One region of the Buttiauxella sp. BIGb0552 genome, then DNA from elsewhere that is predicted to be linked to it. Evidence: predicted binding sites of a transcription regulator. Region 1 holds the regulator's gene; each other region holds the start of a gene.
What was found. The regulator LexA, encoded in region 1, represses DNA repair genes until DNA is damaged. The targets are predictions, from matches to a motif close to TNCTGTATGTACATACAGNA.
Positions count from the first base shown of each region.

Region 2: the regulator LexA is predicted to act here: its motif matches at 4,283-4,302, upstream of EDF88_RS04420 (metal-dependent hydrolase).
Region 3: the regulator LexA is predicted to act here: its motif matches at 4,476-4,495, upstream of sbmC (DNA gyrase inhibitor SbmC).
Region 4: the regulator LexA is predicted to act here: its motif matches at 2,906-2,925, upstream of sulA (SOS-induced cell division inhibitor SulA).

Region 1 covers NZ_SODY01000006.1:33,699-41,311, reverse strand. The annotation lists gene zur (zinc uptake transcriptional repressor Zur) at 1-117, shown strand, start outside; gene EDF88_RS17370 (CsbD family protein) at 200-409, opposite strand; gene dinF (MATE family efflux transporter DinF) at 569-1,900, opposite strand; gene lexA (transcriptional repressor LexA) at 1,975-2,583, opposite strand; gene EDF88_RS17355 (diacylglycerol kinase) at 2,692-3,060, opposite strand; gene plsB (glycerol-3-phosphate 1-O-acyltransferase PlsB) at 3,187-5,616, shown strand; gene ubiA (4-hydroxybenzoate octaprenyltransferase) at 5,789-6,661, opposite strand; gene ubiC (chorismate lyase) at 6,661-7,170, opposite strand; gene malM (maltose operon protein MalM) at 7,513-7,613, opposite strand, start outside.
Region 2 covers NZ_SODY01000001.1:950,109-957,721, reverse strand. The annotation lists gene katE (catalase HPII) at 1-852, opposite strand, end outside; gene cedA (cell division activator CedA) at 1,011-1,250, shown strand; gene EDF88_RS04430 (tetratricopeptide repeat protein) at 1,330-2,016, opposite strand; gene EDF88_RS04425 (L-cystine transporter) at 2,150-3,541, opposite strand; gene EDF88_RS04420 (metal-dependent hydrolase) at 3,675-4,265, opposite strand; gene kduD (2-dehydro-3-deoxy-D-gluconate 5-dehydrogenase KduD) at 4,379-5,140, opposite strand; gene hxpB (hexitol phosphatase HxpB) at 5,297-5,965, opposite strand; gene EDF88_RS04405 (YniB family protein) at 6,133-6,669, shown strand; gene EDF88_RS04400 (NupC/NupG family nucleoside CNT transporter) at 6,713-7,613, opposite strand, start outside.
Region 3 covers NZ_SODY01000004.1:583,005-590,617, reverse strand. The annotation lists gene EDF88_RS14810 (cobyrinate a,c-diamide synthase) at 1-822, opposite strand, end outside; cobalamin riboswitch at 976-1,143, opposite strand; gene EDF88_RS14805 (GHMP kinase) at 1,313-2,173, shown strand; gene EDF88_RS14800 (DUF496 family protein) at 2,307-2,627, opposite strand; gene EDF88_RS14795 (FUSC family protein) at 2,834-3,892, opposite strand; gene sbmC (DNA gyrase inhibitor SbmC) at 3,981-4,451, opposite strand; gene dacD (serine-type D-Ala-D-Ala carboxypeptidase DacD) at 4,657-5,823, opposite strand; gene sbcB (exodeoxyribonuclease I) at 6,088-7,515, shown strand; gene EDF88_RS14775 (APC family permease) at 7,562-7,613, opposite strand, start outside.
Region 4 covers NZ_SODY01000002.1:240,249-247,861, reverse strand. The annotation lists gene EDF88_RS05995 (Lon protease family protein) at 1-202, opposite strand, end outside; gene matP (macrodomain Ter protein MatP) at 378-830, shown strand; gene ompA (porin OmpA) at 936-2,015, opposite strand; gene sulA (SOS-induced cell division inhibitor SulA) at 2,375-2,884, opposite strand; gene EDF88_RS05975 (TfoX/Sxy family DNA transformation protein) at 3,105-3,719, shown strand; gene yccS (YccS family putative transporter) at 3,716-5,851, opposite strand; gene EDF88_RS05965 (YccF domain-containing protein) at 5,876-6,322, opposite strand; gene helD (DNA helicase IV) at 6,454-7,613, shown strand, end outside.

The DNA.
Region 1 (7,613 bases):
CATAACGTTATTGAGGCGCACGGCTTATGCAGCGCGTGTGCAGAAGTTGAAGCTTGTAGCCACCCGGATGCTTGCGGGCATGACCACTCAGTTCAGAGTAAAAAGAAGTCACGTTAGATTGGTTGGATTTGAGTTGAATGGAACGGTACATCCATGTACCAGGGCAGGGCTGAGAGTTAACACATCTGAGGGAAGCTAATTACCAACGGTATTTGTTGCGAGTTTCCCAATCAACGACTTCTTCCTCTGCCTTATCCTTTTCGTACCCATAACGCTCTTGAATCTTACCGACAAGCTGATCGCGTTTGCCTTCGATGACAGTCATATCATCGTCAGTCAGTTTGCCCCATTTCTCTTTTACTGTGCCTTTAAACTGTTTCCAGTTACCGCCGATTTCGTCTTTATTCATAATAATATCCTCATCGTTCGGGGGGAAGAACTGCTAAAAAATTACCAACGTCCAATGTGCTGCCATTTGGCCAACACCACTCTATCTGCTGGACGTGATAATAATTGTAGTCAAGGATATGGTGGTGGGGAGAAAACTAAGAATCTTTAACCATGCGGCTTAACTTTGTACATTGTTAAACCAGCTATTTTGCTGCCAGTGACGACGCCAAATCCAACCTAACGCCAGCCCCCGCAGAGCAAGGAATACCGCCACAGACAGCCATAACCCGTGGTTGCCTAAATACGGAACAGTGAAGAGCGTTAGGCCGAAACCAACAGCGGCAACCGCCATGCTATTACGCATCTCAGCGCCTCTTGTCGCGCCAATAAACATCCCATCCAGCAAGTAGCACCAGACACCAACCACGGGTAACACAATCTGCCAGTGGAGATAACGATCGGCCTGTAGCTGTAATTGGGGAATGGACGTCAGAAGAGAAACAATTTGCTCGCCAAATAGGGCATACACCACGGCAAACATGAGCGCGACTAAACCCGCCTGCCGACAAGCTGCCCCCCAAACCTCGAGCAATTGACCACGATTCTTTGCACCATAAGCTTGCCCGGAGTGGGCTTCAACAGCATAGGCAAAACCATCAAGCGCATAAGCGGTAAACGTCAGGAGAGTCATTAACACCGCATTGACGGCGACAATTTCGCTGCCTAAGCGCGCACCAAAGATGGTCACTGATGCAAAGCACACTTGCAGTAATAACGAGCGCAACATGATGTCCCGATTAAGCGCCAGTAAGCGCCGAACATTGCCACGCCAGGACTGTTTGAGCATCTCAAAACTGATACCTCGCAAGCCCATAACCTTCTTCACCATCAGCAATCCGATGAAAAATGTCGCGTATTCAGCAGTAACAGTCGCAAGTGCCGCCCCTTGAACATCAAGGTGCAAGCCCATCACCAGCCACACATCCAGTACGATATTCAGAAGATTGCCGACTACCAGCAAGATAACCGGAGCTCGTGCGTATTGAACCCCTAGCAACCATCCCAGTAAAACGAGGTTGGCAAGCGAGGCTGGCGCACTCAGCCAGCGGATTTCAAGAAAGCGTTGCGCTTGTACGAGCACATCCTGATTGCCGCCGACAATTTGTAAAGCGAGTGAAATGAGGGGATCGCGCAGTAAGACAATTGCCACCCCTGCCCCTAGTGCCAGTAATAATGGTTGCACCAGTGCACGAGCTAACGCTGAGGGATTATTGGCACCAAAAGCCTGAGCAGTTAAACCTGTGGTACTCATTCGTAAAAACAGCAGTAACATAAACAGGAAGCTGGTTGCTGTCGCACCAATGGCAACACCGCCCAGATAAACAGGACTATCCAGATGACCAATAACAGCCGTATCGACAAGGCCAAGCAGCGGAACGGTAATGTTGGAGAAAATCATGGGTAAAGCGAGGCGCCAGAGCGCACGATCCGCTGTGGAGAATAATTGCATGACATCTCCTGAAGGAGATCAAAGATAATTAAGGCAGTGATGCGCACTTTAAATGCGCATCACCTAAAGAGATTTTACAGCCAGTCGCCGTTGCGGATAACCCCAACAGCCAGCCCTTCAATAGAGAAGTTATGCTCGCGTAGGTCAACCACGATCGGTTCAAACTCACTGTTTTCTGGCAACAGATGAACGGTGTTGCCCTGTTGTTTTAAGCGCTTAACGGTAACTTCATCATCGATACGCGCGACAACAACCTGGCCATTACGCACATCCTGGGTTTTATGAACCGCAAGCAGGTCACCATCCATAATGCCGATGTCTTTCATCGACATACCGCTGACGCGCAGCAAGAAGTCGGCATTTGGTTTAAACAGTGATGGGTCGACCTGATAATGGCCTTCGATGTGTTGCTGTGCCAGGAGTGGCTCACCTGCAGCAACACGCCCAACCAGTGGAATACCGGTCACTTCTTCCACCAACAGGCGGATACCACGGGATGCGCCAGAAACAATTTCAAGCACACCTTTACGGGCAAGTGCTTTTAAATGCTCTTCAGCGGCGTTCGGAGAACGGAACCCCAGACGTTGAGCAATCTCGGCACGAGTCGGTGGCATGCCGGTCTGGCTGATATGATCCCGAATAAGATCAAACACCTCTTGCTGCCTGGTAGTTAACGCTTTCATTCCGCCCCCTGGGTGTTTATACAGTTATGCTGTGAGTATATACAGTCAAAGGTCAATTTGGAACCACAAATTAAGCAAAAAACCAGGCACTTAACTATTCTGGAAAGATCACCGCAAATGCGACCAAAGCAGCGTGACCCAGGTAATTACCGCGAGGATAATTGAAATTAATACTGCGGCCGAGCCCATGTCTTTGGCACGCCCGGAAAGTTCGTGGTAATCAGTGCCAACACGGTCGACAAGAGCCTCGATAGCGCTGTTGAGGATCTCGACAATCATGACCAACACGACTGAGCCGATAAGTAGAATGCGGGTAATGGGGTCGACATCTAACCAACATGCGATGGCAATGGCGATAACGGCAGAAACGCCTTCCTGGCGGAAAGCTGCTTCATTGATCCAGGCTGCTTTGAGCCCTTTCCATGAGTAGCCTGCGGCTTTGATGATACGGGTAAGTCCAGTGGTACTGCTCGCCATTTTAGGAAACCTTTTCAAATTATTTGCATCAATGCTTGTCAAAATTATAACGCCACAGAAATCTGGGTGAGATTCTGATATTCTTGCGGCGAATTTGCATCATTAACCTGAGGCTTTACATCGTTTATGTCAGGCTGGCCAAGAATCTACTACAAATTACTTAATTTACCATTAGGCGTTCTGGTAAAGAGCAAGTCCATTCCGGCAGATCCACAGGCCGAACTGGGCTTAGATCCCACACGCCCAATAATGTACGTTCTGCCGTATAACTCAAAGGCGGACTTATTAACCCTGCGCGCGCAATGCCTCGCGCACAACTTGCCCGACCCTCTCGAGCCATTAGAGATCGATGGTGCGGTATTGCCGCGCTATGTCTTTATCCATGGCGGCCCGCGCGTGTTCACTTATTACACGCCAAAGGAAGAGTCGATCAAGCTGTTCCATGATTATCTCGACTTGCACCGTAGCAATCCAAATTTGGATGTGCAGATGGTGCCGGTATCGGTGATGTTTGGCCGCTCTCCGGGTCGCGAAAAAGGCGAAGTTAACCCGCCACTGAAGATGCTTAACGGCATTCAGAAATTCTTCGCGGTATCCTGGCTTGGGCGCGACAGTTTTGTGCGGTTCTCCGCACCTGTTTCGCTGCGCCAGATGGCAACCGATCACGGTACAGATAAAAAAATCGCCCAAAAACTGGCACGCGTGGCGCGTATGCACTTTGCTCGCCAGCGTTTAGCGACTGTAGGCCCGCGTCTGCCGGTGCGCCAGGATCTGTTTAACAAACTTCTGGCCTCAAAAGCGATTGCACGCGCAGTAGAAGACGAAGCACGCAGTAAGAAAATCTCCCATGAAAAAGCGCAACAGAATGCTGTTGCCTTGATGGAAGAAATTGCAGCGAACTTCTCCTACGAAGCCGTGCGTTTGACCGACCGCGTATTAGGTCTGACATGGAACCGCCTGTACCAGGGCATTAACGTTCATAATGCAGAACGTGTACGCCAACTGGCTCACGACGGCCACGAGATTGTCTATGTTCCCTGCCACCGCAGCCACATGGACTACATGCTTTTGTCTTACGTGCTTTACCACCAGGGGCTGGTTCCTCCGCACATTGCGGCGGGTATCAACCTGAACTTCTGGCCAGCAGGCCCGATTTTCCGCCGCCTGGGCGCGTTCTTTATTCGCCGTACCTTTAAGGGCAGCAAACTCTACTCCACCGTGTTCCGTGAATATCTTGGCGAGCTGTTTAGCCGTGGCTATTCCGTTGAATACTTTGTGGAAGGTGGCCGTTCTCGTACCGGCCGTTTGCTTGACCCGAAAACCGGCACGCTGTCGATGACCATTCAGGCCATGCTGCGTGGCGGTACTCGTCCAATTACATTGGTGCCAATTTACATTGGCTACGAGCATGTAATGGAAGTGGGGACTTACGCAAAAGAACTGCGCGGTGCGACCAAAGAAAAAGAAAGCTTCATGCAGATGGTTCGTGGGCTGAGCAAGCTGCGTAACCTCGGCCAGGGCTATGTTAACTTCGGCGAACCTATGCCGTTGATGACATTCCTCAACCAGCGAGTGCCTGAGTGGCGTGATTCAATCGACCCGATTGAATCCATTCGCCCGGCATGGTTAACGCCAACGGTTAATGAAATTGCTGCCGAACTGATGGTGCGTATTAACAATGCAGGCGCGGCAAACGCCATGAACCTGTGTTGTACCGCGCTCCTGGCATCGCGCCAGCGTTCACTGACGCGCGAACAACTGACCGAACAGCTCAACTGTTACCTGAGCCTGTTGCGTAATGTGCCGTATTCACCGGATGCGACCGCACCAGATCAGCCAGCAGAAGCGCTTATCGAACATGCGTTGCAGATGAACAAGTTTGAATTAGAGAAAGATACGATTGGTGACATCATCATTCTGCCGCGTGAGCAGGCAGTACTGATGACTTACTACCGTAACAACATCCTGCATATGCTGGTGTTGCCTTCTCTGCTGGCTGCAATTATCACGCAGCATCGCCACATTTCCCGTAGCGAGCTTCTGCGTCAGGTTGAGCTACTCTACCCAATGCTGAAGTCTGAGCTGTTCCTGCGTTGGGAAAAAGCTGAACTTGCCAGTGAAATGGATGTGCTGCTTAATGAACTGGTTCGCCAGGATCTGATTACCCTTACGGGTGAAGAAGTGGTGATTAACCCGGCACGCTCACGCACTATGCAGCTTCTCGCGGCAGGTGTTCGTGAAACGCTGCAACGTTACGCCATTACTTTCTGGCTGCTGAGCGCTAATCCGTCAATAAACCGTGGGACACTGGAGCGCGAAAGCCGCACCGTTGCCCAACGTTTGTCGGTGTTGCATGGCATTAATGCACCTGAGTTCTTCGATAAAGCTGTGTTCACCTCGCTGGTATTAACCTTGCGTGATGAAGGCTATATCAGCGACACCGGAGATGCAGAACCCGCCGAAACGATGAAGGTCTACCAGATGCTGGCAGAACTGATCATGCCGGATGTGCGTTTGACGATTGAAAGCGCGACGTCGCAGGCTGCGACTGAGTAAAAAATCTGGCGGATAAACGAAGTGTCATCCGCCATTTTGTTTCTTATACCCGAGCTACTTCGAGATGCAGGTAGGCGGCAATCGAATGAATCCCGATGAGCTTACTCAAGTAAGTGATTCGGGTGAATGAGAGCAGCCAACAACCCTGCAACTTGAAGGGCGATGGGTATAATTAGAAGTGTAGGTAACTCAACACCAACCCAATAAACAGCACCAGACCAACGTAATTGTTATTCAGGAAAGCTTTAAAACAAGCATCACGGTCACGATTCGCCGTCAGCCGTTGCTGATGAACAAAGAGCATCCCCGCTAGCGCAATAGACCAGTAGAACGCCCCACCTAATCCGTTTAACCAGCCAATCACCGCCAACAACACCATCACAGTAAACTGCAAAATACCGATAATCAGATTGTCATAGCGGCCAAATAAGATCGCTGTGGATTTAATACCGATTTTCAGATCATCATCGCGGTCAACCATTGCGTACTGCGTGTCATAAGCTACAGCCCAGCAAATATTGGTTAAAAACATCAGCCAACAGCTAAGTGGAACAGACTCGCTCACTGCGGCAAATGCCATAGGGATTGACCAGCCAAATGCGGCCCCTAGCACTACTTGCGGCAGATGAGTGTAGCGCTTCATAAACGGATAAACCCATGCCAGCGCTAACCCCGCCACCGATAATAAAATCGTCATGGTATTTAACGTCAGCACCAGTAAAAACGAGAGCACTACCAGTACCGCAAATAAGATACGCGCTTCTTTCTCGCTTACAGCCCCGCTCGGCAATGGCCTGTGCGCCGTACGTTTCACGTGACCATCAAATTTACGGTCAGCGTAGTCATTTACCACGCAACCCGCAGCGCGCATCATCCACACTCCGGCTATAAACACGCATAAAATAGTTAGCGGAGGCACTCCTGGTGTCGCAAGCCACAGCGCCCATAGGGTGGGCCATAACAACAAAAGCGAGCCAATTGGCTTATCAAGTCGCATCAGACGTTGATACGCCTGCCATTTACCCTGTTTCAGACTCCACTCCATTATTTTTCCTCTCGATACAACGGAGAAGCAGGAAGGAATAACTCGGTAAGCACCAGCGGCTTTCCAGCTAATCTCAGGCGGGAACGACGCCCCCACTGCTCCGAACTACGGCCAATCTCAATAAAATCCCGTGTCAGGGAAGATGAACTAAACAGGTAGCGTCCAAGCGGCGTGGTTCCGAGCCTTTGTAAAGCAAGCTCTGGTCCTTCAAGGGTTGATTCAGGCACCACGGTACGCCCCAAAAGCCAGGGCTCATCGTCACCGCAAAGCACAACTTCACGCAACCAATAACGGCTGGACTCAGGCAACATATCAGCTTCAGGAAGAACGATATGCGATTCGAAAAAACCTTCACGCACAATGCGGGCAGTAACCCTGGAACAATACTGTTCAAAGCGTTTGGTCATTGAGTCTTCAAGCAACAACCAGTCAAGAAGCGATGCACTCAGCTCCTCGGGAATCGTAGCTTCAAAACGTAAGGCGCGCAGTGGCGAAAGCGCGTCAGACATGGGAATTTCTCCGAAACAAAACCGGCAGTCATTGTAACGCAGAATAGGTATAGCGGGGCAGGGAAAAGCTCACAACAATTTAACAGGTCGGAGGCCTTCTAAATCATTCGAGTTGAATCAAGGCGGCAAATGCACAGTCAACTTGAAGGGAAGCAAAGTTGCCCTAAATAGTTCGAGTGGCATCAAGGCGGCAAACGAACGAATCCCTATGAGCTTACCAGGGTAAGTGATTAGGGTGAGTGAGAGCAGTCAACACCGAGGCCGCTTGAAATATGACGGGCAAAAAAAGGTGCGCATATATATGCGCACCAAACTTCAAACATCAGCACTGCGGGGAAACCATCACCCCTTGCCTTTTACACTGCTGATAAAGGTTTTACGGGCGCTAGTCGATCCCAGACGTTCAGCTTCATCCAGCAATTTCAGGGCTTTATCAACATCGC
Region 2 (7,613 bases), on a different contig from region 1:
TTTACCTTCTGCGTTAATCATGCGGAAAGTGTGAATCCCAAAACCTTCCATGGTGCGGTAGCTGCGCGGCAGGCCACGGTCAGACATCGCCCAGATGACGTTGTGTAGTGTTTCAGGTTGCAGCGAGACATAGTCCCAGAAGGTGTCGTGCGCGCTGCCACCTTGCGGGATAGCCCAATGTGGCTCAGGCTTCACTGCATGGACAAAGTCCGGGAATTTGTGTGCATCCTGAATGAAAAATACCGGAGTGTTGTTACCGACTAAATCGAAAATGCCTTCTTCAGTGTAGAACTTAGTGGCAAATCCGCGGATATCACGCACTGTATCGGCCGATCCTGCGCCACCTTGCACCGTTGAAAAGCGCACAAATACCGGGGTGATTTTGTCGGGGTCGGAAAGAAAATCTGCTTTGGTCACTTCCGCCATATTTTTGTAGGGCTGGAAATAACCGTGTGCCGCTGATCCGCGCGCATGAACGATACGCTCGGGAATCCGCTCATGGTCAAAGTGGGTGATTTTTTCCCGCAGGATAAAATCTTCCAGAAGCGTAGGCCCACGCGTACCAGCACGCAGCGAGTTCTGGTCATCAGCAATGCGCACGCCCTGATTGGTGGTCAGAGGGTAGTTTTCACCGTTTTTGCGATGCTTATCGAGCAATTTCAATTTTTCGTTGGAGGTGTCCGGGCTTTTATAACTCCCTGCCGCAGTGGGTTGCGCTCCCGGAGGGCTGGGTTCAGTTGAAGGGCGATGAGAGCCATCTTCGGGTGCCAGCGAATCCATACCAGGCTTCGATTCATTGGCGTCATGTATAGGCGCACTGTGATTCAGAGGGTGCTTATCGTTAGTCGACATTGAACTCATCTCCTGTTTTAGTCCTGCTCTAATTGGGCTTCGTATGGCCCAAAACAGCTTTAACTATAGGACAAGGTCATCTCGACGCGAGACTTATGGGACAGTTCTCCGTTATCATAGCGAAGTTGTTCATCAATTTAGTTTTGATTCCATTGCCTATGAAACCTTTACGCCAACCGAATACTCGTCCCGTTCTTACGTACCAACCGCGTGTTGAACCCTCACCACCTTCTCATGCTTTTCGAGTGGATGGGTTTAAGGATGTGTGGCTGCTAAGCAATCGCTACGTGGCTTTTGTGCTGGTAGGAAATGCGTTCCGCCAGTCACCGCCCTTTACCTTACCGGAATCGGCACAACGCTGGGCAATACAGGTCAGACATGAAAATGAGATTTACTGAGAGAAGAACTAGCTCAGAGCTGTTTTAATAGACGTGAGTTTAAAGGCCTGCTGGGTGCAGGCCCTGAACGCTGATTGACTTACCCGCCGTTACTGAGCCGCTCAAACTCTTCACAACCGGTATCAAAGCCTTCCATGCAGCTCAAATTTAACCACTGCAATGCACGCTGTTTATTGACAGCGATAAAACCTTTTTCGCCGTTTAAAAATAACATTCCAGCCCAGTACTCAGCGTATCCGGTGCGGGAGAGTGTAGAGCTGCGTTTAAACCAGAAAGTGGCTTTTTCGTCATCTTGCGCTGTCCCTACACCGTTGGCGTAGATTAACCCCAGGAACATTTGCGCATCGACTGCCGAGTCACTTTCTATATCCTGCGAGGCGCTTTCAAGCAGTTCAATGGCCCTGGTGTAATCGGGTTTACCCGCTTGGGTATTAACGAAAATGCGTGCCAGAGTCACTTTTCCAGACTGGCTGCCTCGTTGTACGGCCTGCTCTGCTAACGATTTAGCCTGTGGGTAATTAGCGGTAGCAGGATCAAGTATTTTGAGTTGAGCCAATAACGCCATGGCGTCGGCATCACCCTGAGCGGCTGATTTTGCAGCCCAGCTTTCTGCCTGCTGATATTCGCCGGCACTAACCAGGGTATCGGCAAGATAGAATTGCGCGCGGCTGTCACCTTCCTGCGCATGTTTCAGGTAAGGGCTATCGACATTTTCTGCCCAGGCGCCAGAGACAAAGAAGAAAAGTAGAATGCAGAGTCGTTTCATTGAGGGAAGAGGTCCGTTGAAGGCGAAAGTATTTTGGCACCCTGATAGGGGCTCTAAGTTATAAATAAAAAAAACGGTTCCCTGTTAAAGGAACCGTTTATTGTCGCAGATTATAAGGTGGTTTTGCTACTGATTAGCGATGCGCCAATTCCGCTTCTTCATCACTATTGAGTAATTCTTTATCCGTCTGCTTCATCAACTGGCTGGTGATAGTACCGGCAGTCATTGAACCGCTAACGTTCAGAGCAGTACGACCCATATCAATAAGTGGCTCAACAGAAATCAGCAATGCTACCAGTGTGACCGGCAAGCCCATGGCTGGCAGAACAATCAGGGCTGCGAAGGTTGCACCGCCACCGACGCCCGCAACACCTGCGGAGCTTACGGTTACGATACCAACCAGAGTTGCAATCCAAATAGGGTCCAGCGGGTTAATCCCGACGGTTGGAGCGACCATCACCGCCAGCATGGCAGGATACAGACCAGCACAACCGTTCTGACCAATGGTGGCACCAAAGGACGCAGCGAAGCTTGCGATGGACTCAGGAACACCCAGACGGCGAGTTTGCGCTTCAACGTTCAATGGAATGCTGGCGGCGCTTGAACGACTGGTGAAGGCAAAAGTCAGTACAGGCCAGACCTTACGGAAGTATTTCAGCGGGCTCACGCCGTTTACGGCCAGCAATACTGCGTGCACGCCGAACATAATTGCCAGACCGAGATAAGACGCAACCACGAAACTACCAAGTTTGATGATGTCTTGCAGGTTTGAACCGGCAACAACTTTGGTCATCAGCGCAAGTACACCATATGGCGTCAATTGCATGACCAGGCGCACCAGCTTCATTACCCAGCTTTGCAGCGTGTCGATAGCCACCAGAACACGTTCACCTTTCGGCGCATCGTCTTTGAGTAATTTCAGTGCGGCGACACCCAGGAAGGCCGCGAAAATCACTACGCTAATGATTGAGGTTGGATTCGCTCCAGTCAAGTCAGCAAACGGGTTTTTCGGCACGAATGACAGAATCAGTTGCGGCACGTTCAGGTCAGCCACTTTGCCCACGTAGGTGGTTTCAATGGTGCTTAGACGAGCGGTTTCAGCTGTACCTTGTACTAAACCTTCAGCCGTCAGGCCGAACAGGTTGGTCACCAACACGCCGACAAGTGCCGAGATCAAAGTGGTAAACAGCAAGGTTCCGATAGTCAGGAAGCTGATTTTCCCCAGTGAAGAGGCATTATGCAAACGAGCTACCGCGCTCAGAATTGAGGCGAACACTAATGGCATGACGATCATTTGCAACAGTTGTACATAACCGTTACCAACGATGTTAAACCACTGGATAGATTGTTTAAGTACCGGGCTGTCTTCGCCATAAATGGTGTGCAGCGCCAGGCCAAATACTACGCCCATTGCTAAACCAAGCAGTACTTTTTTTGCCAGACTCCACTGTTTGTGGCGAGTTTGCGCCAGCAACAACAGCAGAATAACGAACACGATAACGTTCGCTATAAGTGGAAAATTCATCCCCGTATCTCCTGAGTGTTTTTTAAATAGATGGACTGATTGCCATCTTTATTGTGTAAATCGTACCAGAAGCTTAGAACGACACTTATATTCAAAAGGAATTGATTATTACATTTTGATTAGTTTCGTCTAATTATTGTGCTGAATGGTGATTTAAAAGGCTGTTGAAGGTCATTTGCATTGAAATTATCACCTGTGATGACCAACGCACCGCACTGTTATCGGGCAAACTTTGCGGCATCCACACAGCCAGACCAAACAGCGCCATACACAAAACGCGTTCAAGTTGGTTGCCTTTTTGCGGTCTGACAATCGGAAAGCGAAAGCGCAAACGGCATGGCCACAGCAGTGGAACTCCAGCAGGCGTAAGCATATCTGCCAGAATATGGCTCAAATAACCCAACACCATGCCTTGTAACGCATCGGCGGGAATAACCCAGGTTTCAGGGACTTTAAGATAGAACAGTGCAAGGCTTGCAAACACCGCAAACAAACTGTGTGTAAAGCCCCTATGACCGCAGGCACGGGCGATAGGTTTGGAAATCCACGGCAGGCGCTGGCCCAGAAACGACTTTGGATGGTCGATATCTGGTAACAAGCAGGTCAGAATGGCTGACGGCACAATATGCCACCAGTCTCCTTGAGCAAGCACGGGCGTGAGTTCGGCGTTTTTTGCGAAAACTGCGCAGGCAATGGAAAAAAGAAGATGGCCTTCCGCCGTCATGATACTACCTGGATGAAAACTGTCGATTCATACAGTATAGGGATTTTATACAGTAGACGGAAGAGGTGACGGCGTAACATTTTGCTACCGCCGGTTACCCGGCGATAGCGGATTTACCGGGCTAGCCAGCCACCGTCGACTGCAATGGTATATCCGTTGACGTAATCGGACGCGCTTGACGCGAGAAAAACTATTGGGCCTTGTAGATCCGCGGGAGCACCCCATCGGCCGGCTGGAATACGGTCGAGTATTTCCTGGCTGCGCACTTCGTCATCACGCAGTTGTTGAGTATTGTTAGTAGCCATATATCCCGGTGCAATGGCATTCACATTAATACTGTGTTGTGCCCATTCGTTTGCCAGCAGTCGCGTGACACCGAGCACCGCGCTTTTTGATGCCGTATAAGAGGGAACCCGGATACCGCCCTGGAATGACAACATTGAGGCGATATTAATAATTTTCCCGCCACCACCTTGCCTGATGAATTGTTTTGCTACCGCCTGAGAGAGAAAGAACACTGATTTAATGTTCAGGTTCATCACGTCGTCCCAGTTTTTCTCGCTAAATTCAAGGGCGTCTTCGCGGCGAATGGTGCCCGCGTTATTGACCAGAATGTCTATTTTCCCCATTCCCGCCACAGCTTGTTCGATGATGCCCGGAATGACCTCGTGCTGACTTAAATCTGCCTGGATGGCGAGAAAACGTCGCCCCAACGCTTCCACTTTTTGCGCGGTTTCGTGCGGAATTTTGCGGTTCACACTAACGATGTCACAACCAGCCTCAGCAAGGCCGATCGCCATTCCCTGACCCAATCCAGTGTCACAACCTGTGACGATAGCGACTTTACCCTGCAGATTAAAAGCATCGAGAATCATAGTTACCCCGGTATCCGGAAAAGCGCATATGCGCGTGTAAATCAAGAATAGATACGGGATGGGGGAAATTCAAATTAATATGAAATAGTGTTTCAATAATTTTGACGGAGGTATGATTTCGAGAAAGATGCGGGGAGTCCCGCACCTTATAAAAGATTAGCCAAGGAGGTGTTCAGCGCGTAATTCAACCAGTGACGGGAGTTTAACGTTGGCAAGACACCAGCGCACATCATCATGGTTTTCTTCGGCGGGAACCACGATTGAACGCATCCGTGCAGCTTTGGTGGCAATCATTCCATTTACGGAATCTTCAAGTGTCACACAGGTAAGGGGATCGACACCTAATTTTGCTGCGGCATCCAGGTAAACCTGAGGGTGCGGTTTGCTGTAAGACAGGTGTTCAGCTGAGGCGATGGCATCAAACTGGTCACGCAGATCAAACATTTCCAGAACGCGTTCAAGCATATGCAGAGGTGATGCAGAAGCTAAACCTACTTTCAGCCCCTGTGCTTTGCACAATGCAACTGCTTCACGCACACCTGGCAAGAGAGGGCGTTTTTCTTCAACTAAGGAGATGGCTCGGGTAATGACACGGTTGGTCACTTCTTCACGCGTTGGACCATTCCACGGTTGGTGTGAGAACCACAGGTCGACGACCAGATCGATACGCAAGCCGAGCGTATCGGGTAGTTCGCAACGGCGGGAAATATCTACGCCTATGCTTGCCATAACCTCCAGCTCTGCTTCATCCCATAACGGTTCTGAATCAATCAACAAACCGTCCATATCAAAAATTGCAGCTACAATTTGGCGAGTAACAGCCATTTATCGACTCCTGTCATTTATGTATTAAAGATAAGATCTCTAATCAATAGCTGGAATTACCCGAGGATGCCACTGCTTTGTGAAATTCGCCCGTAAAGCTCAGGCGAAATCACACCGGACAAGGTAGACTTTGTGCGTACAAGTTGCGTCTTAACTAAGGGGAACGAATGACGTATCAACAAGCTGGACGCATTGCCGTACTCAAACGTGTGGCTGGCTGGGTAATTTTTATCCCGGCGGTAATTTCTACACTGATTTCGATTTTGAAGTTTATGGATGCACATAGCGAAAAACAGGCAGGCATTAATGCCGTGATGCTGGATTTTGCTCATGTCATGATTGAGATGATGCGTTTCAATACGCCATTTTTAAATTTCTTCTGGTACAACTCGCCTCAACCGGAGTTCCACCAGCAGGCAAACATACTGTTCTGGGTCATCTACGCACTGATATTTGTTGGCCTCGCATTACAGGCATCTGGGGCACGTATGAGCCGCCAGGCGAAGTTTTTGCGTGAAGGTGTGCAAGATCAATTGATTCTGGAACAAGCAAAAGGCCCCGAAGGGTTAACGAAAGCGCAGATCGATGCAAAAATTGTCGTTCCACGACACACGATTTTCCTGCAAATTTTCCCGCTCTATGTTTTACCCATCATCATTATCGTCATCGGCTACTTCTTCTTTTCATTACTGGGTTTCATCTAATAAGACCGCTCTCCTGGAGATGGAGAGCGGTTAATGTTTTGCTTCAGTGGGCGATTAAGTAAAACAACCCGGTTAAAGCTGCACTCATCAGATTGGATAGAGTGCCTGCCAGAATGACTTTTGCACCCATTTGAGCGATAAAACTTTTCTGTGCGGGAACAATACCACCCAGTACGCCAATCAGTGCCGCGGGTGCGGACAGATTAGCGAATCCTGCCAGTGCCATAATCACGATGATTTGCGAGTACTCGGAGAGTTCCGACTTGAGTGATATAAAACTGGTGTAGGCAACAAACTCATTTAGCACCAGCTTTTGTCCCAGCAAACTCCCAACTTGCAGCATCTCGGCTCCAGGTACACCCAACAGCCATGCAATGGGAGCAAAGAGATAACTAAATATGAGTTGTAGCGTGATGTTAGCGACGCCAAAAAGATTAAATGCCCAGCCAAGCAGACCATTGACCATGGCAATCAATGCGATTAATGCCAGTAGCATTGCACCGACATTCACCGCTAACTTCAGGCCAGATATAGCTCCGTTAGTTGCCGCTTCAACGATGTTAATCGGCCTTTCTTCATGGCTTTCATTATCCTCAATGTGAATATCGGCAACCTTGTCAGGTTCGGTTTCCGGGTAGAGAATTTTTGCCATTAATAGCCCGCCGGGCGCGGACATGAAAGAGGCCGCAACCAGATAACGCATTTCAATCCCCATACTGGCGTAACCGACCAGAACCGACCCAGCGATGGAAGCAACGCCGCCACACATCAAAGCAAAAAGTTCTGAGCGTGTCATTTTTGGGGCGTAGGGGCGCATTAGCACGAATACATCGGTGTTACCGGCAAAAATATTTGCAGTAGCCGCCATGGATTCTGCGGGACTGGTTTTTAACAACTTATGAATGGCGGTACCGATAATACGGATCACCCATTGCATAATGCCG
Region 3 (7,613 bases), on a different contig from region 1:
CTCGAGCATGTCGAGGTTATCCGGGTAGTAAAAGTTGAAGGCTTCGTCTTCGGCAACGGCAACGGTTAGCCCATGCGCTAATGCTTCGTCAGCAATCGCGGGGGCTTCGCCGTGTGGCAGAGAATTTAGGTGAGATAACGCCAGCAGGCGGTCAATATCCACAGTTTCTTCAAGCTGCTGCGCCAGGCGCTGCCAGCGTTCATCTTGCGGGGAGTGTTCTTGTGCCGGAACAAGACCAAGGTGGCGCGAGGGTAAAGCGACATCGGCCATAACGGGTACTCGCCCCAACACCGGTAGCCCGCAATATCGGGTAATCGCATCGGCAAGCAACTGATAATGGCTATCGCTATTAACGCGATTAAGTATGACTCCGGCAATGTTAAGCGTTGGGTCAAAGCGCTGGAAACCCAGGACTGTGGCAGCAATGGACGTGGACACAGCTTTGCCATCTACCAGCAAAATCACCGGGCAACCGAGCTGTTTTGCCATAGCCGCGCTGCTGCAATAGTTGGGGTCCGTTCCGTAACCGTCGTACAGCCCCATCACGCCTTCGATAACGGCGACATCAGCGTGCTGCATTTGTTTTGCAAACAGACCGTTAAGGGTTGGAGTGGGCAGCATGAATGCATCGAGATTGCGTGAGGCAATGCCGGACACAGCACTGTGCCAGCCGCTGTCGAGGTAATCGGGGCCGATTTTGAAAGGTTGAACGCGCAGACCGCGCAGCATGAGGGCACGGAGCAGCCCGAGCGTGACAGTGGTTTTGCCACAGCCGCTGCTGGTTCCTGCAATGACGAATGCGTGTTTCGCTGCCCCTGCCATAATTGCCTTTTTACTTACTTCGGCAAAATGCGGATGTCAGCACGTGCGCGCACCTTGCGGCTGCACGCATCTGATGACAACTGGCTTCCCACCGAAGGAGTTGTTGTGAGTCCAGATAATTCGCAGTGCAGGCAAGGCTCTGCAAGTTGAAGTATCAAAAGTATTCTGACGAGTCGGTCTTCTGGCTTAGCTTCATCCTCATCCGCCCTTCCCAATCAAAGATCAGTGGTTACGCGGGTTCGTCGGCATCACAGCAGCGGGGGCTGCGGGGGAGTTTCACCCCCTTCCCAGCCATGTGTCACACATGGCATAAACGAGTCAGTTGTATCGTGCATGATTCTCAAATTATCATGCACGTGAATATGTAAAAGCTGGCACAGTGTAAAAGCTAATAGATATTGAGTGTTGCGCTATAACAATTTTTACTGATTTTTTAAGCCCTGAGGTAATGAAATAATGAATCCCAGCATAAATGAGCGTTGCCCAAAAGATGGCTGAAGCGAGCTGCCCGGCATCTTGTGGGGAATTTATTCAGGGATGGATTAGCGGCAGCGAAAAACTGGTGTCCTGCCCGATAGACTGGTTTAGCACCGTTGAAGTGCGTGATGGTGCAAAAAAACCAACTGAGCGCCCGCGTATGCGCCAGATACTGGAACAGGTGGTGGCGTATTTTGGTCACCCCGCTGCATTATCAGAGAGCCTGAGCACCGCTCTGGAGTCCACGATCCCCGTAGGTAAAGGCCTTGCGAGCAGCACCGCAGATATTGCCGCAACGGCAGTGGCGACCGCCCGGTATTTGGGTGAAACGCTCAGCGTATCCACCCTTGCGGCTTTATGTGTAAACATTGAACCGACCGACAGCACGATTTTTGTTTTGCCGACGCTTTTCTCCCATCTGAATGCGCAAACTCAGTTTAGCTGCCAGGCCGCGCCAGCTATGGATATCCTGTTGCTTGAAAGTGATACCACGATTCTGACTGAGGACTACCGTCGTCATCAGCGCGAATCTGCGTTAATTAGCCATGCCGCAGTACTTGATGACGCGTGGCTTCGCTTGCAACAAAGTTGCAAGATGCAAGAGCCTCGCTTGTTGGGAGAAGCCGCCACGCAAAGTGCGATCGCCAGCCAGGCGTTACTGCCAAAACCGATGTTTTCGCAGCTGTTAGCGCTAGTTGAAGAGTTTGATTTATTCGGTGTGAACGTGGCGCACAGCGGGAGTGCTGTGGGGTTGATGCTTGATACCAGTAAGCATGATGTTGGGAAATTACTCTGGCAGATTAATCAGTTCGCTATTGATGTGCCTTATCCGCAGCAACATCTGGTGAAGACGATTGCAGGCGGCGTGCGCTAAGTTGTTGCGAAAAAAAACCGCCGAATCGGCGGTTTTCACAATTAACACTAATTTCCCTAAATAATTCAAGCTGCATCAAGGCGGCAAGTGAACGCAGCCAACGCAGAGGCAGCTCGAAGTATGGCGGGTAAATTTACTCGGGTTTGATTTCACCCATCACTTTCAGTTTTTTGGAAATTTCACGACGCTCTTTAGACAGTTCAGCATTCTTGATGATGTAATCATCAACACGGTCTTCGTAGTCGGTTTTCATGCTGGCAATGATGCCCTGAATAGCTTCAATGCTCATACCTGGCTTAATGTAGTCACTCAGGTTATCAAGCAGCAGAACACGTTTTGAGTTATCACGGATCTTTTTCTGAACGTCCTGAATCTCACGCTGCAGTTTGTTTTTACGACGGAACAGACGCACAAACTCAAGCACGTCCTGGAAAGAAGGTTTAGTTGGTTCCATTTTTATACCCCTGCTAATTTCATACTCGGATTCGTTAAGACAACCGCCATAAGATTACCTTAATGGTAGCGGCGGCCGCTGACAATTCTTTTATCCCCGTCTGTTCCGGGCTCTATAGCCAAACAGTACAGGCGATTAGTCTCTTTCGCTATCTTAACCTCAATTGGTGCTGAATCGAAACCAGCAATTCGCTCCGCACCCCGCAATTATTTACGTAACGCGCGGCAGATCAACTGCGAGAGTAATTCCAGTTGACGAGCAAGCTCCAGACTCAACCAGACATAACCGTGAATTGGGGTTTCCTGAAGTTTCCCATTTCCCCCTTCCTGCATGAGCTGGCGCAATTCGCTGACGATCTCGGTCAGCTTTTCATTATTAGCAGAAATCGGTGATGGGTTACCGTCATGCAATGCATGGGCAATCGCAGCGAGTGTGCGTTGCGTCATCTGCTGAGTATCACGCAGAGTATGAGCATTGATCATCAGGAAATGGCTCTCTCGGGAAGCCCAGTAAGCATTGATTTGCAGCTCAAGCGTGCACACCATATTACGGCTGACAGTTTGTATCGCCTCGAAAATAGATTTCTGGATGTGAGTTTCTTTGCTGCTCGGCCCAATCAGTGCGCGCATTTTCACTACATCGGTCAACACCTGATGCAGATGTTTTTCTAAACGCGGGCGCTCCAGCAAGTTCGGAGAAAAACCTGCGTTATAAACCCGACCAAAGGCGGTGACGAAATTCGCCATTTGAATGCGCCAGTGGATAAACGCACGCTGCGGATAAATACTGGTAAATAGCATTGCGAGTAATGATCCGAAGATAACATCACCACTGCGCCACAACGCAATTTCCATATCACCAGCCGGTGCACCCACTACGACTGCGAGGGTAATACCAATCAGCAGAGCCTGATACGGGCGTTTCCCCAGCGCCAGGTAACCGCAAATAAACATCGCAAAAGCGCACCAAACCAGCATCAGCGGCAGAGAAAACAGCTCCAACCTTAGCGCAATAAGCCCCATGGTTGCGCCACAAATGGTGCCGCCAATACGTTCAAAGGCGCGAGGTACTACATTTCCCCAAAAGGATATTGGCCCCATCACCACCACTAAAGTGATTAATGGCCATGTGCCTTCCGGAACTTTCAGAAGATGAACTATGAGAAAGGTAAGAACAAATGCCAGCGCGATACGAACGCCATGCACAATTCGGTAGTTGCGATAAACGCGTAGTTCAAACGGACTTAGTGATTTGTCGGGGCGCACACCCGGCTCTCCTGAAACAAAAGCGTGATTGTACCTGTTTTTTAAGTGTGGGCATCACAAAGTTAGGGGGCTTACGCCCCCTTCAGCTTCACTCTTGATCTGCAACCGGGATATACATATCAACTTCCCACACTCCACTTTCAGAGCCATCATTCAGATAGTGCTCAAAGCAAGGTTTGCCGGTTAACTGGAAGCGGTTATCTGCAAGGAGACTATCAAAGAAGAGATTCCATGGTTTTGCGAAATCGCCGTCGTCAACTTTTGCACGCGCGACGGCATATTGCCCTGCTTCAATGCGTGTAGTGATGACACCTTCACTGTTTTCAGGCACGGTAAAATCTTCCGCAACAGAAACAACCGTGTCGCAGCGTAGCTTTTCCGCAGGTACAACATCTGGGTTGTCGTAGTAAACCGCCAGCCACTCTTCACCGACGACTTTATGAGATTTAACCCATAGAGAAAGTTGCTCAAATCCTTGTTGAACCGTTTTTTCCCACGGCCCTACCATATGAAAACCCGCTACTTTTCGCTCATGAACTTGTTGTACGTTAAATTCCATATGACCTCCTGACCCGATTAAAAGCACTGTATATAAATACACCACTCTATTGCTGGGAAGCAATCCTTTGGCAGGGTGATGTGGTTACTTTGCGAGCAAGATCGCTTTTCGCCAATAAATCGTAGTACAGACGAGAAGCACAGGTTAGAACTAAAGGCGAAAAAAAAGGCCGACATAAAGTCAGCCTGTTGAAAATTTTAAGCAACTACAACTTGTGGCTCAGATAATCACTAAATCGCGACCATGCACTGCCCTTTTTAACATCGGTTAGCGTCACCAGCGGCCAGTGTGCAATCAGCTTGTCGCGGTCAAACAGTTCAATTTCACCAACATGTTGGTTAGCGGCGACAGGCGCTTCCATCTCCGGGTTATCAAGGACATATTTGGCTTTAATATTTGGAACTTCCGATTTTGGCAGTGCCAGATAGACATCCTGATTGGTGCCGACTTCAACTTTCTTTTGGTCGCCATACCAGACAGTTTCGGTGCCAATTTTTTTGCCTTTATGCAGCACCTGCACAGTATCAAAATTATCCTGACCCCAATGTAGCAGTTTGCGCGCCTGGTCTTCGCGGCCTTTCGGGCTTTCAGCTCCCATTACAACTGCAATTAAGCGGCGCTCGCCATCAACACTTGAAGCGATAAGGTTAAAGCCTGCACTGGCAGTATGGCCGGTTTTCAAACCATCCACATTCAGCCCTTTATCCCACAATAGGCCATTGCGGTTCTGCTGCGTGATGCCATTCCACGTGAGGCTGCGCTCGCTATACATATGATAAAAATCAGGCTCGCCGTGGATAATGGCGCGAGAAAGTACCGCTAAATCATATGCCGAACTATGCTGGCCTGGGGCATCAAGACCGTGAACAGTTTCAAAATGGGTATCTCGCAGTCGCAGTTGCTGCACGTATTTATTCATCATCGCCACAAATTGTGGCTGCCCGCCAGCGACGTAATCGGCTAACGCGACACAAGCGTCGTTCCCGGAATCAATAATCAGCCCGCGGCTTAAATCATGTACCGTTAGTCGGTCACCGGCTTTCAAAAACATCAGCGACGAACCGTCAAAAACCGGATTCCCTTTCGCCCAGGCATCTTTACCGACGGTGACCATATCGTTTGCCGAGATACGCCCGCTATCAATGGCGCGATCCACTACATAGCCGGTCATCAGTTTGGTCAGACTCGCCGGGTTGCGTCGCACATGTTCATTTTGCGCAGCCAGAATTTGCCCGGTGGTGTAATCCATCAATACCCATGAACCCGCCTGGATTTGTGGCGGTGGTGGCGCATTAACAAAGATATCGTCGGCAAAAGCGGTGTGAGCAGAAAATGACAGCAGTGAACAGACAGCAAAAAGACGGATCTTCAACGATATACCCTCGGTAACAATAAATTCAGCCGCTTCTTTTACTGGAGTTTGCGATAATTTTCGCAATTAAATTGCAAAAAGTTATGAATAATCAAATTTGCTCGCCGGATTGGATACTTCTCCCGGTGGTGCAGGCGGCGGGTTAATGGTTTACCATGGCGTTATGCAGCACCAGCAAATAATGATGAATACATGGAGAGAGTTTTAGTGGGATTTCAGTTTAATAACAGTATGTTAAACATCACTCAAGGGCGGGGGTAAACCGTGGAAAATTCAACGCAACAACCGACCTTCCTCTTTCATGATTATGAAACTTTCGGCAAGAGCCCATCCCTTGACCGCCCGGCGCAATTTGCAGCGATTCGTACCGATGACCAATTCAATGTTATCGGTGAGCCAGAAGTCTTCTACTGCAAACCCGCTGATGACTACCTCCCACAGCCAGAAGCGGTGATGATTACCGGCATAACGCCGCAACAAGCCCTGGCGCGCGGTGTCAATGAAGCCGATTTTGCAAAGCGTATTCACGATATCTTCACCGTGCCGAAAACCTGCGTGATCGGTTACAACAACGTGCGTTTCGATGATGAAGTTACGCGTAATATTTTTTACCGTAATTTCTACGACCCTTATGGCTGGAGCTGGCAGAACGATAATTCTCGTTGGGATTTACTCGATGTGATGCGCGCCTGTTACGCGCTGCGCCCGGAAGGAATTATCTGGCCTGAAAACGAAGAGGGGCTGCCGAGTTTTCGCCTCGAGCACCTGACCAAAGCCAATGGCATTGAACATGCGAATGCGCACGATGCGATGTCAGATGTATACGCCACTATCGCCATGGCGCAATTAGTCAAAACACGCCAGCCGCGCTTGTTTGAGTACCTCTACAGCCATCGTTCTAAGCACAAGCTCAACACGCTGATTGATATTCCGCAGATGAAACCACTGGTGCATGTTTCCGGGATGTTCGGCGCATGGCGTGGCAACACCAGTTGGATTGCGCCGCTGGCCTGGCACCCGGATAACAAAAATGCAGTGATAATGGTCGATTTAGCAGGTGATATTTCGCCGTTGCTGGAGCTGGACGCAGATACGTTACGCGAACGCTTATATACCCCGAAAGCCTCACTGGGCGATGCCGCAGCCGTACCAATCAAACTGGTTCATCTGAACAAATGTCCGGTACTGGCGGTGGCAAATACGTTGCGCCCGGAAGATGCCGAACGGTTAGGAATCGATCGTAAGCGTTGCCTGGATAACCTGAAGTTACTGCGCGAGCACCCTGTGGTGCGTGAAAAAGCTGTGGCTATCTTTGCTGAAGCCGAACCTTTTGTACCCTCTGATAATGTTGATGCGCAGCTTTATAATGGCTTTTTCAGCGATGCTGACCGCGCGGCGATGCGCATTGTGCTGCAAACCGATCCGCAAAATCTGCCGGCTTTGGATATTACGTTCGCCGATAAACGCATTGAAAAGCTGTTGTTTAACTATCGCGCTCGTAATTTCCCAGGAACACTGGATGAAGCAGAACAACAGCGTTGGTTAGAACACCGCCGTGATGTGTTGTCTCAGGAAGCGTTGCAAGCCTACGCGCAAGAACTGGAGGCGCTGTATAACCTGCATGAAGGGGACAAGGAAAAGACGGCGTTGCTTAAGGAGCTGTTTGAGTACGCGCAGTTTTTGGTAGGGTAATAGATAGCAAAAAGGCCGCTTTCGCGGCCTTTTTCGTATTTAGCTGTTACGCTAAATCTTCGTTGAATTGTGGAACCGGGTTACGGAAGCGACGAGTC
Region 4 (7,613 bases), on a different contig from region 1:
GGTATTCGGCTTCTTCAGCGGCTTTTACCAGCATCAGATCGGCCGAGGCTACCGGTTGGCTGAGCTGCACCAGTCCGTACGACAGACGGGGTTGCACAGCGGAGAAAGGGGCAGTTTCGGAATCATAAGGCTGTGCGAAAATTTCCTGATAGCTTTCGGTATCAGGTACAAGAGCACGCCATTCAAGTCGATTAGTCGTCAAAGTCGCTATTTATTAATTAGATGTCAAAGGCGCGATTATACAAGAATAGGGAAGGTAGCACACGGTTTATGCGGAGCGGCAAGTTTACTTAGCTCACAGCTTTCATTTTTCAGGTAAGCGAAAATAAAAAAAACTGTTATTCTGAAATGAGTTACACGGTCACACTGAGATCGCAATGAAATATCAACAGTTGGAAAATCTCGAGAGCGGCTGGAAGTGGAAGTATCTGGTCAAAAAACACCGCGAAGGCGAATTAATTACACGTTACATCGAAGCTAGTGCGGCGAAAGAAGCCGTTGATGAACTGTTACGCTTCGAAAATGAACCTGTGCATGTGTTGAGCTGGATTGAGAAACATATGAATCCAGAGCTTCATAATCGTATGAAGCAAACTATCCGCGCGCGGCGTAAAAGGCACTTTAATGCCGAGCATCAACATACCCGTAAGAAGTCCATCGACCTTGAATATTTGGTTTGGCAGCGGTTAGCAGGGCTTGCTCATCGACGAGGGTGTACCCTCTCAGAAACTATTGTGCAATTGATTGAAGATGCTGAGCGTAAAGAGCAATACGCCAATCAGATGTCATCGCTCAAACAGGATCTCCAGGCTTTGCTAGGCAAAGAGTAGAGGGGCGGTTGTATTGACCCTGAGCTCTGCTTTTCGGTTCTGTGCATTCACCAAAGAATAAAAACAAAAAACCCCGCCTAAGCGGGGTTTTTTTATAACGGTAACTTATGCCGCAGGCTGAGTTACAACGTCTTTGATACCTTTAACTTCGATCTCTACGCGACGATCTGGAGCCAGGCAATCAATCAGTTTAGCTTTAGGAGCTACGTTATCACAGGTGTTGCCAGTAACTGGGTTAGATTCGCCCATACCGCGTGGGGAGATCTTGTTAGCTGGGATACCTTTAGAGATCAGGTAATCAACAACAGACTGTGCACGTTTGTCAGACAGTTTCTGGTTGTACTGGTCAGAACCGATACGGTCGGTGAAGCCCAGAACTACAACAGAACCATCTTTCGGGTCGAGGTTGCTCAGCTGAGTATACAGCTGATCCAGTGCCTGCTGACCTTCTGGTTTCAGAGTTGCTTTGTTGAAGTTGAACAGAACATCAGACTTCAGAGTGAAGTGCTTGGTCTGTACTTCTGGAGCTGGTGCTGGAGCTGGAGCTACTACTGGAGCTGCAACTTCGCCCTGACCGAAACGGTAAGAAACACCCAGGCTCAACAAGCCGTTGTCTGGACGAGTACCAACGGTAGCAGCGTCACCAATGTTGTTAGTCCACTGGTATTCCAGACGGGTAGCGATATCGCGGGTAACTGCCCACTCGATACCACCAGCAGCCAATGGAGATACGCCAGTGTCGTGATCGCTTACACGGTTACCAGCAGCATTCATAGCTGTAGAATCTGCACGCCATACCATACCACCCAGACGAGTGTAGATGTCCAGATCGTCAGTGATTGGGTAGCCCAGTTTAGCGGTCAATTGAACGCCTTGCGCTTTGAAAGCACCGTTTTCTACGCTGCCTTTATATGGCATACGACCTAACCAGTCATAACCCATTTCAAAACCAACGTACGGGTTAACCTGGTAACCACCGAACGCACCAGCACCCAGTTGGCTGTCATGAGTTGGGCCATTACCGATGCCGTTATCATAGCCGTTCTGGTTAGAGAAACCGGTGTCGTGGAATTGGGACCAACCCAACTTACCACCTGCATACCAGGTGTTATCTTTCGGTGCGGCCTGCGCTACGGTAGCGAAGCCAGCCAGTGCCACTGCAATCGCGATAGCTGTCTTTTTCATTTTTTGCGCCTCATTATCATCCAAAAAGGCCATGAGCTTTAAAATCGCTCTAAAGCCCAGGGTTAAATCCTTCGCCCGAGTTTATGCTCACTTGTTACTCTACCGATCAATCGGTGTTATGAAGAGCAACCCTGGCGAGCTAAAGTCTACAACGTAGTTTAAAACTTACAAGTGTGAAGTCCGTCAGGCATATGAAAAAAAACGACTTGTATACACATTTTCTAACATTTTTGCGCGTAATTCACACTCTAAAGATTTGCTGGAAGGCCGCCTGGAGCGGCTTGGGACGCGGATTCTTGATAATTCACAATGAATTGTCAAGGGTTCATAAAAAGTTCCAAGAATTCTCTTAAATTTACTTAATGATACAAACTAGAATGAATTTTTAGCTCACTTCGTGGTCGACACCCTGTTTCCGAGATACGGGTCGGTCGCATAATGAAGCCGATTGCATTCCCCATTTCGGCAGCAGATGACAATTGCAAATGCTCTTCATCCGTCAATTCTTCAGGTAACCAACCGATAACAACGCTGTAATTTCCTGTCTGCAATGCTTTTACCATAGCATCTACGGTGAAAAGTGGATCTAACTGGCTCACTTGCATAACTTTTGCCAGCGGAAGACCTGCCGATTGTAGCCACTGACGACTTAATTTCTGCTGTGGTGTTAGCCACAGCTGCCAACGTGACTGTTGCCCCAGTTGTTGAAGCAGTGGCAATAAAACCAGTTGTGTAACCCATGGCTGATCTTCGCTGTAGATCACTTCACTGATCAACCCTTTAATGTTGTTACCCGCAGATGACTGGGCCGTAGAAGGCACAGCATTTGTAACAGTGGCAACCTGAGTTCGAACGTTATGTGAATGCATCGTTAATCCCGCCTGATGGGTTACTGTATGGATATACAGTAATGCCTGTTTGGATAAAGATCAATCTAAATTTCGGAAAGTGTCTCGCAATTTCATCATGTAATTCGACGGAAAGTGAGAATGTGATTGCGGTGAGTGATTAGGTTACTTATTTTCGTATTACAGGGAGCGCTAATAAACCGTATCGATAAATTACTGCATGATATTTAAGGATATATTCATGAAAAGAAGATCTTATGCGAGGATTCATCAATCTAAAGAATACTTATCCCCACTGGGAGAAATTGGCTGCCGGTCACTATTTGGTGGGTATAGCTTGATGGTACAAAACGTTGTGTTTGCCATGGTTTCAGAAGGGGAGCTTTATCTGCGAGCATGTGAACAAACGGAAGTCTATTTTGTTAAACGAGCCTCGCAGCCTCTGCTTTACAATAAACGTGGACGTACTATCGAACTCAATTATTACCGCGTTGATGAGGGGTTGTGGAGCGATCGTGAAAAGTTAGTTCAACTGTCAATGGATGCTCTATTCAGTGCCCGGCGCGAAAAATCCCGGCAGCGTGCTCAGCAAAGGCTTAAAGATTTACCCAATTTAACGCACAGTCTGGAGATGATGTTGTGGGAAGTCGGTATTGCTGATGTGCGTACCCTTCATGCCTTCGGCGCAAAGCGCTCTTGGATAAAGCTCAGAGGCGTTAAGAAAGGGCTTGGCGTACAGGTATTGCTGGCATTAGCTGGCGCTATTTGCGGAATTCATGAGGCCGCACTCCCGGCGGCAACACGCCAGGAGTTGGTCGAGTGGGGACATCATTACGAGAAACGCCAAAGACGTTAATTGTGTTGTTGTGACACAAGTTGTTGAAGGCGCGATATTTCTGGTAATAGCGCAACCAGCAGACCAATCTGCTGAAGCACCAGTGGCTCTTTGGAGTCTGGTTGCGGTTCAAGTGTGGTTATACGTTCAGATAGTCCCTGAAGTGCTTTTTGTACTCGCTCTTCATCTGCTGGCAGGTGATGAAGTGCATCGTCGACGTAGCACACAGCATCATCAAGCAGTAGCAAAATATCCTCGTTGATCAGTTTTTCACGATGTGCACCCAACGCTGAGATATAGCTGTTGAAGGTGTGATTCAGACACAATAGGCGAAATGCTGTTTCCCGCATCTCCGCTGAAACACGCGGTTCAGACGACATATTCGACACAACTGAAGCCAGTTCAGCATCTTTATTATGTGCGTCCCGGCGTGCAATACGGTACTCAAGCCTATTGTCACGACCCTGGTGATATTGCTCAAGAATCGCATCCAGATAACGGCAGTTAGCGTTAAATGCACGCTCCACCACTAATGGCAACCGGCGAAAACGCCAGTCAGGCCAAATGAAACTTACGGCGGCCCAGGCGATGGCACATCCTAATAAGGTATCGAAGATACGTGGCATTGCGACTTCAAATCCTTCGCCCAACAGGTTGAAACAGAGCAACACCAGCAAGGTGATAAACATGGTGGCGTGCGCATATTGCACATTGCGAAAAGCAAAGAAGAGCACGCCAGTAATCACAATTAAAACAAGCTGTCCTTCAATTGATGGCACAAAGAACAATACCGGAAGCCCGACGGCCACACCCACCAAAGTACCAATAATACGCAAAGCCAGGCGTCGGCGAGTGGCGCTGTAGTTAGGTTGGCAAACGAAGAGACTGGTCAAAAGTATCCAGTAGCCATGTTTTAACCCGGTGAATTGAATAAATGCATAGCCGACGCACAGTACAACGGACATGCGCACCGCATGGCGGAATAACGCTGATTCTGGTGTTAAATTGCGTTTTAATCGCTGCCAGATATCTCCAAAGCCAGTTAAGCGATCATCCAACAGGCGGTTTTCAATATCGCTGTGCGGAGCGGCGAGGGCTTGTTCAGATTCAATAGTGGCTAACTGAGCATCAATGGCGCGCAAATTACTCACCAGGAAGCCAAGTGCTTTTAATTCACTCGCCAGATACTGATCCGTTTTTAATCTCTCAATTGCGGCGTCAAGATGGGTAAACGCGCGCTCGAACCGTGGGTCATGTTGATATTTCACGCGTAATAAAACGGAGCGTGAAAGCTGCAAGCAGGCCTGAGATTGCATAGTTAACAGGCGTTGAAAGCGAAACATAATGTCGCTGTAGCGAAACTTATCGCGCAGTGCTTGGTACTGGATGTGGGAAGAGCTGGCGCGCTCGTGAATATCCTGAGCGACAAAATAGTAGTGCAGAGTCCGCCGAGTGCCTCTCTGTCCACGATCTCCGCGTAAGCGTGTCAGCAACGAACCTTTGGTTTGATTCAGCACTGTCACAAGCTGGCTATTTGCCATCGCGAGCTCAAGCATTGGTGCCTGGCTTTCTTCTTCGATATCCGGGTCAAATAGGGTTGCTTTGACTTCGAGATAACGCGCGAGGCTTTCATAACAGCGAGCCAGGTTATCCTGAAGCGGTCGAATTGGGAATATAAGATGCCCGGCAAGCGTCAGTAAGTTGTACCAGATGGCACCTGCCAGCAGCAAAATGGGTTGTTGATACCAGTGATCGTACAAAGAAATGCCGAGCATGGTATAGATGGCGATAAGCAACGCCCCAAATGCGATAGTGGCGTACCGCTGACCTAACCCACCCAGAAGAATGAACCCGCTGGTAGAAACCATTAGCCCAATACCAAACAGCACAGGCCATGGATATAACAACTCCACCGAAGCGGAAGCGATGAAGAAACTAACCAAAGTAATCAGAAGATTACGTAAACGGCCGGTGAGACGGTCATCTAAATCTGCAAGAGCTGCTGCAACAACGCCAAGCGTTAACGGAATAGTTAGCTTGACCTCGCCCAACCACCATGGGAACGCAGCAGTGCCTGTAAGCGCAATGAAAATACGTAAGTTATAGAGCCAGGTGCTGTTCCAGGTATAGCGGCGCAAAATTGGGCTAAGCATTAATACTCACTATTCTTGTCAAATTTACTGGAAACGACGTCGTGCATTAGCTTCACGCGCAGCCTGTGCAGTTTCTACAGAAACGACACGGCGACCCACAGGCCAAAGTGCAATCGCTGCTATCTTGAAGTTAGCGATTCCTACAGGAATGCCGATAATAGTGATGCACTGTGCAATCCCGGTACAGATGTGCAGCACACAGAGCCACCAGCCGAAAAACACCAGCCAAAGAATGTTTAGCAGCGTACCGCCGGTGTTCAGGATGGCGCTTTTACCCTGCGGATTGAGATCATCAACATGGACAGCTTCGTTGCCGTACGGAACGAATGAGAGTTTAGTTATCTCCCAGCAGGAACGAGTCAGCGGGAGAGTGAAAATAAAAATGATACTGACGAGAGTGGCCAGCAACCAAGAGAGAGTGGTGAGAAAACCACCCAGTACAAAGTTCAATACATTAAGGACTGTACGCATAATCACTCTTTGTTGGTATGAATGTTGATAAATGAATAACCACAGCAATTGTAACGCGTTTTTACTCTGGAGCGTCATTCCTTCGGCGGGTAAACTTAACCACAACCATTTTTTGGATCAGGCAAAGCGTAATGGAATTGAAAGCGACCTCACTTGGCAAACATTTAGCACAACATCCCTACAATCGGGTGAGATTACTGACTGCGAGTGTAGAGGTAAAGGGTGATCGTCATGAATACCTTATTCCATTCAATCAGTTAATCGCAATTAATTGCAAGCGCGGTCTGGTTTGGGGCGAGCTGGAATTTGTCTTGCCCGATGATAAAGTCGTGCGTTTGCATGGTACGGAATGGAGTGAAACGCAACACTTCTATCATCACCTGAACGAACTGTGGCAGAACTGGAGCACTGAAATGAGCGAAGTGGCAGCTCAGGTGCTACAACAGCAATATGCCGAAATAACACGCAGGGTTCAGCAAGAGAAATGGTTTAAACGCAGTGATATGCAGGCGTTACAGCAAAATGTTCGCGCTGCGTTTTCAGCGCTACCGCTGCCATTAGCACGGCTTGATGAATTCGAAAATTGCCGCGAACTTTGGTTTCATTGTAAAGCCTGGCTTGAACAAGGTGATACGCGCCGCCATCAACGCAATACCGCTTTTACCAATCACATGCTGGAAAAGTATGCTGATTTTTTCCAGCACATCGAAAGTTCTCCGCTGAATCCTTCTCAGGCTCGTGCTGTCGTCAATGGCGAAGATTCGCTATTAGTGCTCGCGGGGGCGGGGAGTGGCAAAACCTCCGTTCTTGTTGCACGTGCCGGTTGGCTATTACAACGCGGCGAAGCCAGTGAAGAGCAAATCCTGTTGCTGGCATTTGGGCGCAAAGCTGCGCAGGAGATGGATCAGCGAATTGCCGAACGCTTGAATACCGATGCTATCTCCGCTCGTACGTTTCATGCTCTTGCACTGCATATCATTCAGCAAGGTAGTAAAAAAGTACCGCGGGTTAGCGAACTGGAATCCGATACTTCGGCACGTCACAAATTGCTAATTGAAAGCTGGCAACAGCAGTGTCGTGAGAAAAAAGCGCAGGCAAAAGGCTGGCGTGAGTGGTTACGAGACGAGCTGCAATGGGACGTGCCGGAAGGGGAATACTGGAAAGATGAACGATTGGCAAAGCGTCTGGCAAGCCGGTTAGATCGCTGGTTGGGATTAATGCGTATGCATGGTGGTTCGCAGGCAGAAATGATTGCCGAGGCGCCTGAAGAGATCCGCGATCTCTTTGCCAA